3 regions of the Mycobacterium burgundiense genome follow, and region 3 is predicted to be linked to each of the others. Evidence: predicted binding sites of a transcription regulator. Region 3 holds the regulator's gene; each other region holds the start of a gene.
What was found. The regulator LexA, encoded in region 3, represses DNA repair genes until DNA is damaged. The targets are predictions, from matches to a motif close to CGAACANNTGTTCG.
Positions count from the first base shown of each region.

Region 1: RCP80_RS00180 (HNH endonuclease signature motif containing protein) is a predicted target of LexA. The motif match lies at 3,028-3,041, and genes of this name have one in related genera.
Region 2: ruvC (crossover junction endodeoxyribonuclease RuvC) is a predicted target of LexA. The motif match lies at 3,781-3,794, and genes of this name have one in related genera.

Region 1 is NZ_OY726397.1:38,899-43,830, forward strand. Features, by position in the region: gene RCP80_RS00155 (PP2C family protein-serine/threonine phosphatase) at 1-36, shown strand, start outside; gene RCP80_RS00160 (cobalamin B12-binding domain-containing protein) at 24-1,049, shown strand; gene RCP80_RS00165 (hypothetical protein) at 1,057-1,803, opposite strand; gene RCP80_RS00170 (hypothetical protein) at 1,874-2,071, opposite strand; gene RCP80_RS00175 (HxlR-like winged helix-turn-helix transcriptional regulator) at 2,265-2,942, shown strand; gene RCP80_RS00180 (HNH endonuclease signature motif containing protein) at 3,046-4,788, shown strand; gene RCP80_RS00185 (acyltransferase family protein) at 4,891-4,932, opposite strand, start outside.
Region 2 is NZ_OY726397.1:3,090,951-3,095,882, forward strand. Features, by position in the region: gene RCP80_RS14305 (hypothetical protein) at 1-7, opposite strand, end outside; gene RCP80_RS14310 (HNH endonuclease) at 127-1,407, opposite strand; gene ruvB (Holliday junction branch migration DNA helicase RuvB) at 1,515-2,591, opposite strand; gene ruvA (Holliday junction branch migration protein RuvA) at 2,588-3,181, opposite strand; gene ruvC (crossover junction endodeoxyribonuclease RuvC) at 3,178-3,756, opposite strand; gene RCP80_RS14330 (YebC/PmpR family DNA-binding transcriptional regulator) at 3,857-4,615, opposite strand; gene pdxT (pyridoxal 5'-phosphate synthase glutaminase subunit PdxT) at 4,687-4,932, opposite strand, start outside.
Region 3 is NZ_OY726397.1:3,263,792-3,268,723, reverse strand. Features, by position in the region: gene RCP80_RS15295 (LGFP repeat-containing protein) at 1-598, shown strand, start outside; gene lexA (transcriptional repressor LexA) at 614-1,327, opposite strand; gene RCP80_RS15285 (LysM peptidoglycan-binding domain-containing protein) at 1,547-2,059, shown strand; gene nrdR (transcriptional regulator NrdR) at 2,157-2,618, shown strand; gene RCP80_RS15275 (PhzF family protein) at 2,633-3,328, opposite strand; gene RCP80_RS15270 (proteasome assembly chaperone family protein) at 3,374-4,351, opposite strand; gene RCP80_RS15265 (DUF4192 domain-containing protein) at 4,635-4,932, shown strand, end outside.

The DNA.
Region 1 (4,932 bases), 2.2 Mb from region 3:
GACATCGCTTTGCTGGCGGTGACGTGCGGATCTTAGCGGCGGCACCGGTGCTGCGCGAGTACGAGGCGGCCCTGGCCGAATCGGATCGGCCCAGAATCGTTGCGCTCGTGCAGGACCTCCTTGACGATGGGGTCGCGCCGGCGACCGTGCTGACCGACGTCGTGGCGGCCTCGCAACGCGCCATCGGCCAGCGGTGGCAGCGTGGCGAATGGACCGTCGCGCAGGAGCACGCGGCGACGGCAATGGCCATGGCCGCTACCGAAGCGGTCACTCAGCGCGTCGCAGACGTGCCGCTGACCCGCGGCCACGTCCTGGTCACCTGCGCCGAACGGGAGTGGCATTGGTTGCCCGCCGCCATCATCGGCTGTGTCCTGCGCGCTGCGGGCTGGCGGGTCACATCGTTGGGACCGGCGACGTCCCCGCTGCGGCTCAGCCAATACATCCAGGACATCGGGCCCGAGGCGGTCGCGGTCAGCTGTTCGGTGCTGGGAGCACTGCCGACGACACGGAGATTCATCGAGGCGAGCACGTCTGCCGGCGTGCCCGTGGTGGTCGGCGGCCCGGCTTTCGGCTCGGACGCGGTGCGCGCGCAGGCGCTCGGAGCAACCGCGTGGGCCCCGGATGCCTCGGGCGCGCTCACGGCGATGGAAACCCTGCCGGTGGTGGCCTCGGCGGTGCCGCCACTGCCGCGGGCCCCCGCCCAGGAACAGCGTGCCCTCGAGCTGGCGCATGCCGACCTCGTCGCGCGTGTCGTGCGGCGGTGGAGCGTAACATCCAGTGCTGCAACAGATCCCGCCCAGACCGCCCTGCGTGCAGTGGCGCGCGATGCGGCACCTCAAACCCTGCATGCGGTGGGAGCCGCACTGTTGACGGGCGACGTGCGACCGGTGTCCGAGACCGCACTGTGGATGGGCGAGCTGTTGGCTCACCGCAAGGTGGACTCCCAGGCGGCCGTACACGAACTTGCCGCGGTGATCGGTACGACGCTGACGGACTATCCGCTCAGCGTAGAGCTCGTGCGAGCGAACTTCCGGCTGGACCAGGGCTGATTTCGCATCACCGCGCTGTGCTCCCACCGGGTTGACTCTCCACCCACTGGCGAGCCTGCTCGGCGGCCCGGCCCAGCGCGCACCCTTCGCCGAAGTACGACGCCACAGCACCCACCGCGGGCAACATCGCGAGATAGCGGAAGGGCGTGCGCGGATGCGGACGCTTGGCGAGCACGTCGCTGATGGCGTCGAACAACCCCACCAGGCGCCACAGCGCCTTCGCGATGCCCAGCGGCGTGCGGGAGATCGGCTCCGCCTCCTGCGGCTCGCTGACCTCCGTGTCGGTCAGATCGCGGTCGCACAACACCTCGGCCAGCATCCGAGCCTGGGTATCGGGGTCGGTGACGCCGAGTTCGCGGGCCACCGCGCACAGCACGATGGCTTGGTTGACGAAACCCAGCAGGTCCTGAATCGGCAGGCCGCGCGCCACGGCCCCGAGCACGCCCGGGAACGCGACCACCACGGTGTTCAGCGCACCGATGCGCCGAACCCACCAGCGGATACGGGCGTCGACGTCGAGATCTTCCCATCCGCGCGTGCCCGGCACGTCTGCCGCGTTGAGTACCCAAGAGAGCCCGTCGGCCACCTTGTCCAGCGGCCCGGCGTCAGGGTCGACATCGCGTTGCTTCAGTCCCAACGGGTCGGTGCCCCACAGGATGTCGAGCAGCGGGTTGATGATCCGAACCGCGCGCCGCAACGCGTCTTCGACGTCGGAGTCGCTGATCGTCACCGTGGGGCCAGGCAAGAGATTCACCGTTCCATGATGTCCCCATTGCACCGTGCTCAAACCGCGGGGGCGATTCGCTCGCGGCACAGCGTGGCCGTCAGAGCCGGTACATCTCCCGCGCCATCGCCGCGTTCTCGATGAACGCGTCGCGCTGCGGTTGGTAGAAGCGCTTCTCGCGCCGTGCTGCCGGGGTGGCTATTTCTTCCAGCGTCGGCGAATCGGGTGGCCTGAGCAGTTGCAGCAGCCAGGACCGACTCCATCGGGGCCAGGAGCGTAAGCCTGCGATCGATGCCATGTCGTGAACCTCTCTGTGCTGTCGGTGATCGATCGGAAATGCGTCGCCGCGGAGCTTGATTCAGCGATGACCAGTTGCCGCGCCCCTTCGTCCGAGTGAGGCCTTGCACTTCCTGCTCGAAAAAGTAACATAAGATTTAGAAGTGAACAACAGAAAAGTGAGTCGAAGTAGGAATGCGGAGTGAATGAGTACGATGACTGACGTGTCGCGACGGACGTACGGACAGTTCTGCGGGCTCGCCCATGCGCTTGACGTAGTCGGCGAGCGCTGGACCCTGTTGATCGTCAGGGAGCTGGCTTCGGGTCCGAAGCGCTACAGCGAGCTGGCCGATTCACTGGCCGGCATCGGAACCAGCTTGCTGGCGAACCGGGTCCGGCAACTGGAAACGGACGGCGTCGTGCACCGCCGGCTCGCGCTCGATCAACCCGGATCGGCGGTCGTTTACGAATTGTCCGACGCCGGACGGGAACTGGCGTCCGCGTTGGTGCCATTGGCGACGTGGGGCGCACGCCATCAGATGACCGATGCCGACGCCGATACGGAAACTTTCCGGGCCGAATGGGTGCTGGGTTTCCTGGCCGCCGACGTCCGCCGGGCGGGGCCGCATGACCTCGACGCGGTCTTCGAGTTCCACATCGATGACAGCACGGCCCACCTGCGGATGCTCGACGGCAGCGTGACCGTCACCTCCGGGCCCAGCTCGACGCCCGGCGATGTCACCGTCCGCTGCCAGGCCGCCACCATCGCGGCGATCGTGGGCGGCCAGCTGTCCATCGAGGACGCGCTGGACGACGGCCGGCTAGATGTCTCCGGGGATCCGTCGACCGTCACGACCCTGCTCGGCGTCCTCGAGAGGATGCTCGGACGCTGAGGTCCGCGGCACCGATTCGCCACGCGCGTTTTCTTACAGAATTCTTATCTTCCCCCGCGTCTACGGGCCATTCTTGTCAGTAGGTCGAACTAATGTTCGAGTCATGAGTAGGAACGCACTCTTGGACCGGGCCACGGTCTTGGGGTGCCTGGAGGCGATCGAAGCGGCCTGCACCGATCTCGAACAGTGCGGCTTCGACGGCTTCACGGCCGAGGAATTGGTGACGGTGCTGCAGCGTCGCGAAACCGTGGCCTGGCGGGCACCGGTCATCGACCATCGGATCCTGGCCCGGCTGGTCGCCGACGGCAACCCGGGCGAGCTGGGCGCCACGACGCTGGCCGGGGTGTTCGCCGAGCGGTTGCGGATCAGCCTGGGGGCGGCCCGGCAACGCGTCAAGGAGGCCGCGGACCTGGGCCCGCGGGTGAGCGTGACCGGTGCGCCGCTGGAACCGGTGCTGCCGAATCTGGCCGCGGCTCAAGCCGCCGGGCGGATCGGGCCCGAGCATGTCGAGATCGCCCGCAAGGCCTACGCGAAAATCCCGGCCGCGGTGGACGCCGCGGCGCGTGAGCGCGCCGAGCGGGATCTGGCGCAGATGGGCGGGCAGTTCGGCCCGCAGGCCTTCCAGAAACTCGCCGACCACCTGGTCGCCGTGCTCGACCCCGATGGAGATTTCGCCGACCGGGACCGCCAGGCTCGCCGCGGTCTTCGGATGAGCCGTCAACGCGCCGACGGGATGAGCACGATCAGCGCCACCATCACCCCCGAACTGCGCGCCACCCTCGAACCCCTCTTCGCCAAACTGGCTGCCCCCGGCATGTGCAACGCCGCCGACGAGCACCCTTGCATCAGCGGCACCCCCACCGAAGCCCAAATCCTCAACGACGACCGCACCGTCGCCCAACGCCACCACGACGCCCTCCAAGCCCTCGGCCGCGCCGTGCTCGCCAGCGGCGACCTCGGCCAACTCAACGGCCTACCCGTCACCGTCATCGTCACCACCACCCTCGCCGAACTCCACGCCGCCGCCGGACTGCCCGAGCCCGCCGCGCCTGAACCCGAACCCGAGCCCGCAGACCCCGGCAAGGTCGATCCCGACTCCGAGCCCGAGGCGGCAGCTGAACCCCAGGCCGAGGCGCCACCCGAAACCCCGTCCGAGCCACAACCCGCACCCACACCGGACCCAAAACCCTTGACCGGCAAAGCCATCACCGCCGGCGGCACCCTGCTGCCCATGGCCGACCTGATCCGCATGGCCAGCCACGCCTACCACTACCTGAGCATCTTCGACGGCCAAGGCCGCCCCCTATGGCTGGGCCGCACCAAACGCCTGGCCTCCGCCGACCAACGCATCGTGCTGCACGCCCGCGACCGCGGCTGCACCCGACCCGGCTGCACCGTCTCCGGCTACCACACCCAAGTCCACCACCTCGCCGAATGGACCAGACACAGCGGAGCCACCGAAATCAACAACCTCGCCCTGGCCTGCCCCGCCGACAACCGCATGGCCACCGACCAGAACTGGAACACCGAAATCAACACCCACGGCCGCGTCGAATGGATCCCCCCACCCGAACTCCAACACGGCCAACCAACCACCAACCCCTACCACTTCATCGAAGACCTCATCGACTACTACCGCACACCCGCCGGCACCGACCCCGACCCACCCGACAAGCCCGACGACAGCGCGGACCTCAGGCCCGGGGACCGACCACCCGACGACGGCCTTTACCCGTGGTTCGAGCCACCACTGCCCGGCGAACCCGGGTACGACGAAGCCGCAGCGGAATTCGCAGCGGACACCAGTTGGTACCTGGTCGACGAGGGCGCCGAGGCCCAGTTCTGACCAATCGGGGCGGATGGTCTTGCGCTAGCGGCGAATTCAGATTCTGCCCGCTGCAGCGGAGAGGCCGCCGGAGCCGCTACCGACGCGGACCAAGTGGCGCGCTCACCACCAACCGGTGGCCTCCGAGATCTGGCGCGCCAACTC
Region 2 (4,932 bases), 170 kb from region 3:
TCTTCATGATCTTTCTCCCATCGCTGCGAACGGGATACCCACACCGGGCGCCACGGTAACTATCGAGGCCAGATGCGCCTCGACGACACTCGACTGACCGCCGGTAAGCGCGAGCTGCGTAACCAATTACGCCGCGTGGCCCACAATCTCGATCGCGATGCGTGTTTCGATCTCGCTGACCTCCACGATCACGCTGCCCGGCAGCGGCGGCGCCTTCGAATGGTGCCGGGCCCCGGTGGGCGTGACGAATTCCGTGCTGTGCTGACCATTCTCGTCGGCCCAGGCGCTGACCCGCCAACCGTCGGCTTCCTTGGCGTAGTTGCAGGCCTCGCACAGCCCCTGCCCGTTGGCGGCCGAGGTCGCGCCGCCGCGGACATTCGGTGTCACGTGGTCGGTATGTCGAATCGGCGCATCGCAGTACGGCGTCCGGCACGTGTCGTCGCGAAGCCGAATGAACTCGGCCAAACCCTTCGGGAAGTTCCGCGACCTCGACTCCATGGCCACCAACGCCCCCGACACCGGATGCTTGTAAAGCCGACGCAGCGTTGCCCGGGAGCGCTCATCCGCCACAGCCGCCCGCACCAGGGTGCGCGCCACCGCAGCCGGGATGGGCCCGTATCCGGCCACCCGCGCCGGGTCAGCACCGCCGGCGAGCAGCGTCTCGTCGGTCAGCACCAAGTTGACCGCGATCGAAGCGGCAGCCTCCGCCGGTTGGCCGGTGACCCGCTCGATCAGGGTGTCGGCCATGGCCTGGCCGCGGGAGCGACCATCACAGCACACGTCGGCCTCGCGCTTGAGCGCGGCGTAGACAGCCACGCCCTGCGCCATCGGCAACAACGCCGACAACTGCGTCATGGCATCCGGCGCCGGACGCAGAGTCACGCGACGCTCGGCCGGCGCGCGCGCGGCCCGATCCACCACCGCCTGCGGATCCAGCCGATAGGCGATCGCCTTGGCCTCCGCGACAATCCGCGCGTCGCCCCAACCGACCAAGGCCGCCGCATCGGCGCACAACTCGGCGTCCAGGACGCGGCGATCCTCGACATCCAGACACGCCGATTCCCGCACGATCAACGTCGCCCGCCACTCCGAGAGCAACCCCCGCTCCAGGGCCGCCAACGTATGCGGCATCTCGAACACCAACGCCTTCGCGAACCCCAGATGCTGATTACCGCGCGCCGGGGAATCCCGCCGCGCCAACGCCACCTCCGAGGCCAACCCACGACCCCGCCGCGCCGCCGGCACCCCGCGCTCGACCTCCGCGGCGGCCCTGCGCTGCGCCAACGCGGCCGTCGCCCGCGCCTGCGCCGCGGTCGCGCGCGCCTTCAAAATCTCCAACTCGCCGATATGCGCCACCAACGCCGCCTCATCGGCGCCGGCCCCCACCTCCACCACTCCTTCGAACATACTTTCGATTGTGCCATGGGGGTACGACACGCCAATTCCCGCTAATCAACGACGACGCAGCACGATCACGTTGTCCACCAGCGTGCCCGGCCGACCCTCGGGACCCGTCAGTCGAACATCGCCTGCTGACCAAGCCCCACCGCTCCCGGCGGGGCGGTGAGACCCAGGTGCGTCCAGGCCTGAGCGGTGGCCACCCGGCCCCGGGGCGTGCGCGCGATCATGCCCGCCCGCACCAGGAACGGCTCGCACACCTCCTCGACGGTGGTGGGTTCCTCACCGACGGCGACGGCCAGCGTCGAGACTCCGACCGGTCCGCCGCCGAAGCTGCGGGTCAGCGCCGAGAGCACCGCTCGGTCGAGTCGGTCGAGTCCGAGTTCGTCGACGTCGTACACCGCGAGGGCGGCCTTGGCGACGTCGCGGGTGATGATGCCGTCGGCGCGGACCTCGGCGTAGTCGCGCACCCGCCGCAGCAGCCGGTTGGCGATCCGCGGGGTACCGCGCGCGCGGCGGGCGATCTCCGATCCCGCTTCCGACCCCAGGTCGATGCCGAGGATGCCGGCCGACCGCGACAGCACGCGTTCGAGTTCGGCGGGCTCATAGAAGTCCATGTGCGCGGTGAACCCGAACCTGTCGCGCAGCGGCCCGGTCAGTGCACCGGACCGAGTGGTGGCACCCACCAACGTAAACGGTGCCACCTCAAGCGGAATCGAGGTGGCGCCCGGGCCTTTGCCGACCACCACGTCGACGCGGAAGTCCTCCATGGCCAGATACAACATCTCTTCGGCGGGCCGGGCGATGCGGTGGATCTCGTCGATGAACAGCACATCGTGTTCGACGAGATTGGACAGCATGGCCGCCAGGTCGCCCGCGCGTTCCAGCGCCGGCCCGGAGGTGACCCGCAGCGCCGAACCGAGTTCGGCCGCGATGATCATCGCCAGGGAGGTCTTGCCCAGGCCGGGCGGCCCGGACAGCAGAATGTGATCCGGCGTGCTGCCCCGGTTCTTGGCCCCTTCGAGCACCAGTTGCAACTGCTCGCGCACCCGGGGCTGACCGATGAACTCCCCCAGCGACCGCGGCCGCAGGCTGGCGTCGACGTCGCCCTCGCCGACGGTCAGCGCGGCCGAGACCTCGCGGTCTTCGGTGTCCTCCTGATCCGCGTCCTGATCGCCGTCGAAGCGGCTCATTTGGTGTTACCCAACAGGTTCAAGGCGGCCCGCAGCGCGCTCGACGTCGTGGCCTCCTGGTCGAGCTTCAACACCTTGTCGGTGGCCTCCTCGGCCGGCTTGGCCCCGAAGCCGAGGCCGATCAGGGCCTCCACCACCGGGCCGCGGATCGCGCCACCGCCGACTCCGGCCACCGCCGTCGCGGCCGGCGACACCCCGATCTTGTCGCGCAGTTCCAGCACCAAGCGTTCGGCGCTGCGCTTGCCGATCCCCGGGACCCGGGTCAGCGCGGCGATGTCGCCGTCGGCCAGGGCCTGGCGCAGCGTCGGGGCGTCGTAGACCGCGAGCGTCGCCATCGCGATCTTGGGCCCCACCCCGGAGACCCCGAGCAGCGTGGTGAACACGTCGCGGGCGTCGGGGTCGGCGAAGCCGTAGAGCGTCATCGAGTCCTCGCGCACGATCATGGCGGTGATCAGCCGGGCCTCGCTGCCGCGGCGCAGCGTCGCCAACGCCGACGGCGTCGCCATCACCTTGTAGCCCACGCCGGCCGCTTCGATGACGGCGTGGTCCAACGCGATCTCGATGACCTCGCCACGTACCGAGGAGATCATCGGGCGGCCTTTGCCTTCGCCTTCGCGGTCGCCTTGAGCGTCGCCTGATACTTGCGACGCTGTTCGGCCGCCAGGGCCTCGGCCGCGGCCATCCGGGCGATCATCGGCGCCCGCCAACAATGGCAGATCGCCAATGCCAACGCGTCGGCCGCGTCCGCTGGGGTCGGCTTCTGTTGTAACGCAAGAATTTTGGTGACCATCGTGGTGACTTGCGCCTTGTCGGCGCGGCCGTTGCCGGTCACGGCGGCCTTGACCTCGCTGGGCGTGTGGAAATGCACGTCGATGTCGCGGCGGGCGGCGGCCAACGCGATGACGCCGCCGGCCTGTCCGGTGCCCATGGCGGTGTTGGCGTTCTGGTTCGAGAACACCCGCTCGATGGCGACGACGTCGGGCCGGTGGGTGTCCATCCAGTGTTCGACCGTCTCACTGATGATGAGCAACCGCCGATGCAGGGGTTGGTCGGCCGGCGTGCGGACGACGTCGACGTCCAACGCCACCAGTTGACGCCCGCGGCCGCTGTCGATCACCGACAGCCCGCAGCGGGTCAAGCCGGGGTCGACTCCCATCACGCGCACGAGCCCTCCCTGGTCCGAAATGCCAGAACATGTGTTCGAACCACACCCTAATGCCACCAGACGACGGGGCCGGGTAGGGACACGCTGGGCCAGCCGAGGGTCAGTCGTCCTCGTCGAGTTGCGCCGCGACATCGTCGGGGATGTCCATATTCGTGTAGATCTCCTGCACGTCGTCGCTGTCCTCGAGGGCGTCGATGAGTTTGAGCACCTTGCGCGCGCCCTCGAGGTCGACGGGAACCGTCACCGAGGGCTGAAAGCTGGCCTCGGCGGAGTCGTAGTCGATGCCGGCCTCCTGCAGCGCGGTGCGCACCGCGACCAGATCGCCGGGTTCGGTGATGACCTCGAACGCGTCCCCGAGATCGTTGACCTCCTCGGCGCCGGCTTCCAGCACCGCCAGCAGCAGGTCGTCCTCGGTCAGGTCGTTCTTCTCCAGGGTGATCACACCCTTGCGGGAGAACAGGTAGGCCACCGAGCCGGGGTCGGCCATGTTGCCGCCGTTGCGGGTCATCGTCACCCGGACCTCGCCGGCGGCGCGGTTGCGATTGTCGGTCAAACACTCGATGAGCACGGCGACCCCATTGGGGCCGTACCCCTCGTAGGTGATGTCCTGCCAGTCGGAGCCGCCGGCTTCCTCGCCGCCGCCGCGTTTGCGGGCCCGCTCGATGTTGTCGTTGGGGACCGAAGACTTCTTGGCCTTCTGAATCGCGTCGTACAACGTGGGGTTGCCTGCCGGGTCACCGCCGCCCACCCGCGCTGCAACCTCGACATTCTTGATCAGCTTGGCGAACATCTTGCCGCGCTTGGCGTCGACGATGGCCTTCTTGTGCTTGGTCGTGGCCCACTTGGAATGGCCGCTCATGCAGGTACTACCTCATTCCCTCTGCTGCAAATCCGACTTCATAGTCTACGTGCAGCTTTAGGCTTCCAGCGTTACGCCCGCCCCGTCACAATATCGACGAAGAGTCGGTGAACGCGGCGATCGCCGGTCATTTCCGGGTGAAAAGCGGTGGCCAGGGTCCGGCCCTGGCGGACCGCGACAACGTGGCCGTCGGCCCTGGCGAGCACCTCGACCTGCGGGCCCACCCGCTCGACCCAGGGCGCGCGAATGAACACCGCGTGCATGGGACCCGTGATGCCGCCGAACTCCAGCTCACCCTCGAACGAGTCGACCTGACG
Region 3 (4,932 bases):
CGGCTACCTGGCGCCGCCGCGCTCGGGATGGTCGGATCGCGGGGAAACACCCGCCCGTTTCGACGACCCCGACGACGGTGGTCTGTTCACTCACCGGGGATTGCACGAGACCGACGAGGACGAGGACCCCGACGCCGTCGACACCGCGCCAACTCGGGTGGTGGGTGCCGTCGATACCGAGCAGCAGCCGGGTCGCCACGCGGCCTACGGCGCCGATCAGCGCCGCTCGTCCTGGGATGCGCCCGAGGACGACGACTACCTGCCCGGACCGGGCTCGCTGTTCGCGCCCGTGTACGGCGCGGTGCCGCCACCGCCCGCCGAATACTCCGAGGGCGCCCGGTTCACCCAGCCGGCCGAGGACGAGGCAGTCGCCGAGGAGCGCGACGACGACGCCGGCCAGGACGCCGGGGCCCCGCCGGCGATCCACCTGCCGCTCGACGACCCGCATCGGGCACCGGATGGTTACCCCATCAAGGGCAGCATGCGCACGGGCCGGTACCACGTCCCCGGCACGCCGGGCTATGACGAGACGGTCGCCGAAATCTGGTTCGCCAGCCCGGAATTGGCCGAGGCGAACGGGTTCAGCCGGGCCGACTAGACCCGTCGGCCCGGGTCAGATCTTGCGGATGACGGTGACGACCTTGCCCAGGATTGCGGCATCGTTGCCCGAAATCGGCTCGAACGCCGGATTGTGGGGCATCAGCCACACCTGATCAGTGGTGCGCTTGAAGGTCTTGACGGTGGCCTCGCCGTCGATCATCGCCGCGACGATGTCGCCGTTCTCGGCGACGTTCTGCTGCCGGATGACCACCCAGTCGCCGTCGCAGATCGCCGCGTCCACCATTGACTCGCCGACGACCTTGAGCAGGAACAACGACCCCTCGCCGACGAGTTCGCGCGGCAGCGGGAAGACATCCTCGACGGCCTGTTCGGCCAGGATCGGCCCACCGGCGGCGATCCGGCCGAGCACCGGCACGAAAGTGGGCTCGGGCAACGCGTCGGAGCCGGCGACCTCGGTCACCGCGGCCGGCGGCGTCTCATCGAGTCCGCGGACGTCGACCGCGCGCGGCCGGTTGGGATCGCGGCGCAGGTAGCCCTTGCGTTCCAGGGTGCGGAGTTGATGGGCCACCGACGAGGTGGACGTCAGACCGACCGCATCGCCGATCTCGCGGATGCTGGGCGGGTAGCCGCGGGTGGTGACAGAGGAACGGATCACCTCGAGGATGGTGCGCTGCCGTTCGGTGAGCGCGGTGTCGCGCACGCCACGCTTGGCGTCGCTGCCCGGTTTGGAGTCTGCGGAGGTGCTGCCGGTCTCGGTGTCAGCCATGGGGCTGAATTTAGTCCTCCGGCGGCCAAGAATCAAACATGTGTTCGAGGTGTGTCTGGGTCGCGTGCGGTCCCCGCGGGATGTCGGTGCCCCGGTTTATCGTTCGGCAACAGTTCGATCACACGTTCGGTTTCGGGCTTCTGTTCGAACAGGTGATCGATTACATTCGAACATAGGAGCGAACGAATGTACGGCTCGCATCGACCGGAAGGATCGGACATGACACGCATCAGCGCTTACCCGGAGACCTGGGAACACCCCCTGAACACCGGTTCGTCGGTCGAGTTCGACCCCGCGGGCCGGGCTCGCAGGCGCACGCGGGCCCTGCCGCGGGAGGTCGACGGCAACCGGCCGCGGCCCGCCCGGCCCGCCGTGGCCGGACCGCGCCATCGCGGCACCGGGGTCCGGGTTTCCCGCGCGGTGCACACCCGGCGGCCCGCCAAGGCGATCACGCCGGTCACCGTCGTGGGTCTGGCGCTGCTGGCGGCCCTGATCACGGTCTGGCTCGGCGCGGTGGCGCAGTTCGGTGAGAAGGTCCGCGACGCCTCGGGGTCCGTGCCGAATCAGCTCGGGGTGGTCCAGGTGCAGTCGGGGGAGACGTTGGCGCGGTTGGCTGCCAGGGTGGCACCGCAGGCCCCGGTGAGCAGCGTGGTCGAACGCATTCGCGAGCTCAACGAACTGGACTCGCCGGCCATCGCCGCCGGGCAGACCCTCATCGCCCCGGTGGGCTGAGGCGGTGGCGCTCGACGCGCTGGCCCGGCCACAGCGGGCGCAGGTAGTCTCTGAGTCGAACACGTCATCTCAATGCCGGTGCGATGAAGGAGCGGACATGCACTGTCCTTTCTGCCGGCATCCCGATTCGCGCGTGGTCGACTCCCGCGAGACCGACGAGGGTCAGGCGATCCGCCGACGGCGATCCTGCCCGGAGTGCGGCAAGCGCTTCACCACCGTGGAAACCGCGGTGTTGGCCGTCGTCAAGCGCAGCGGCGTCACCGAGCCGTTCAGCCGCGAGAAGGTGATCAGCGGCGTGCGCCGGGCGTGCCAGGGCCGCCAGGTCGACGACGACGCGCTCAACGTGCTCGCCCAGCAGGTCGAGGACGCCGTGCGAGCCGCGGGTCCGGAAGTGCCGAGCCACGAGGTCGGACTGGCGATCCTGGGGCCGCTCCGGGAGCTCGACGAGGTCGCCTATCTGCGCTTTGCCTCGGTCTACCGGTCCTTCACCTCCGCCGACGACTTCGAGCGGGAGATCCAGGCGTTGCGTCAGCACCGTGAGGGCTTGGCCGCCGGCTGACCTGCGACGCCGACTCAGTCGACGGTGCGTACCCCGTCGTCGACGACGCCGCCGGCAATGCGGACCCACCCCTCGGAGTTCCACTGGGTTTCGATCTCGGAGCCCTTGCCCTGGGTGATCAGCAGATCCCGGCTCAGGTAATCGGTGAGCCGCACCGCCGCTGCGCCGGTGGCCTCGTCCTCAAGCACCCCGAGGCTGTGGGCGAACATCCGGGCCCGGATCCTGCCGGCGTCCCGATCGGTCCACGTCCACAGATAGTGCTCGACGTCGTCGGAGAAGTCATCGGGGTCGGCCGCCGCCAGCTTGTCGACCGAGTCCACATCGTGGATGGCGAATTCGGGTGCCCATCTGGCCCGAGCGCTGATCGCGGTGCGCCGGTGCGGGCCCACGTCGTAGCTGACCTGCACGATGCCGGCCGGGACCTGCAGCGTGTGGATGGCGCAGCCCTGGGACCGAAGCCACCACGCGGCCCCGACGGTCGGGTGGCCCGCGAAGGGGAGTTCGGTCACCGGCGTGAAGATACGGGCGGTGGCAGTGGGCGCGCCGGGGGCGGGAAGGTCGATGAAAACTGTTTCGCTGTAACCCAAGTGGGTGGCCAACCGCTGACGGTCGTCGGGTGCCACCGTGGCGGCGTCGACGACCCCCAGCGGGTTTCCGAAATTTCCGGCCGAGTCGGTGAACACCCGCAACACAGTCACATCGGTACCCATGGCCCGACTCTACTGGGGGAGCGCTGCGGGGTTCGCCCCGTTCGGCTACGGCGTGCTGTCGCCGTCGGAAAACGGGTCGTTGAACTTCTCGTGGGACTGCTGAGCCAGGAACCGCTCGAATTCGGCGCCGAGTTCGTCACCGCTGGGCAGGTCCTCGTCGCGTGCCAGCAGCGACCGGTTCTCCTGCGCCGAGACGAACGCGTCGTATTGGCGCTCGAGCGCGTTGACGACCTGGCCGACCTCGGCGCTGGCCTCGACCTGCTCGTCGATCTTGACCCGGACCTCGGCGGCCGCTTCGTTGAGCGCATGCGTCGGCAGTTCGAGCGACGCCGAACGCGCGACCTCTTCCAGCAGGGCCTGCGCCGCCGCCGGGTAATCGGTCTGCGCAAGGTAGTGCGGCACATGCACGGTGAATCCGACCACCTCGTGGCCGTGCTGGGCCATCCGATACTCGAGCAGGCTCGAGACGCTGCCGGGAACCTGAACCTCGCCGACCCACGGGGTGTGCTCGGCGATGAGCTCACGGTCGTTGGAATGCGCGGTCAGCGTGATCGGCCTGGTGTGCGGCACCGCCATCGGGATCGCGCCGAGCCCGATGGTGCGTCGGACGTCCAACCGCTCGGCCAGCAGGCGCACCGCGCTGATGAACCGCTCCCACTTCAGGTCGGGTTCCATGCCGGCCAGCAGCAGAAACGGCGTGCCGACGCTGTCGTGGAGCGCGAACAAGGACAGCTCGGGGTCCTCGTAGTCGGTGAAGTGGTCGGTCTTGAAGGTCATCAGGGGCCGACGGGAGCGGTAGTCGAGCAGCTCGTCGATCGCGAACGAGGCCACCAGCTCGGTGTCGAGGGTGTCCTTGAGGTGCGCGGCGGCCAACCGGATCGCGTGGCCCGCATCGGAAAACCCTTCCAGGGCGTGGATCAGCACCGGCCCGCGGCCGTCGGCGTTGGACAGCTGCGGCGCGGGGAACTCCAACTCGTACATACCGGTCTGCTCGGGTTGGTCCTGACCTGGTACGTGAGTCATATGTATTCGCCTCCTCGTTACGGCTGGGGCAGCCGTCGGCTGCCGGACCGTTACCTCTAAGTGTCCCCCAGAGCGTCGCGGCAAACACAGCTGGGACCGCGACACACCGGGTCCAACAGATTATCGGGGCGGGGAAGTCCCGATTTCGGCTACCAGCGAACGGCTGTCGGGCCGGGCGTGTCCCTCCGCGGGTGTACTCACAGTTGCGACTTCATCCACACATCGCAGCGATCCGGCCGGTCTCGGGGCCGGTGGTGACGGCGGCGGTTGGGACCGTTCGGGCATGACATCGCAGACCCCTGATTTCGTGTTCAACCGCCCCGCGGCACTGATCGCCGCCCTGCCCGCGGTGCTGGGCTTCGCCCCGGTGAAGTCGCTCGTCCTGGTCGGCATCGACCGCGGCCAGTTGGGCGCGGTCATGCGGGTCGATCTCGGGCCGTGTCTCGATGGGGAGCTGGAACATCTGGTTGATGTCGCGTCGGCGGCACAGACCGATGCGGTCATCGCCGTGATCGTCGACGCCGAGGGCGCCCGGTGCCCGATGTGCAACGACGAATACCAGCAGATGTGCGCGGACCTGG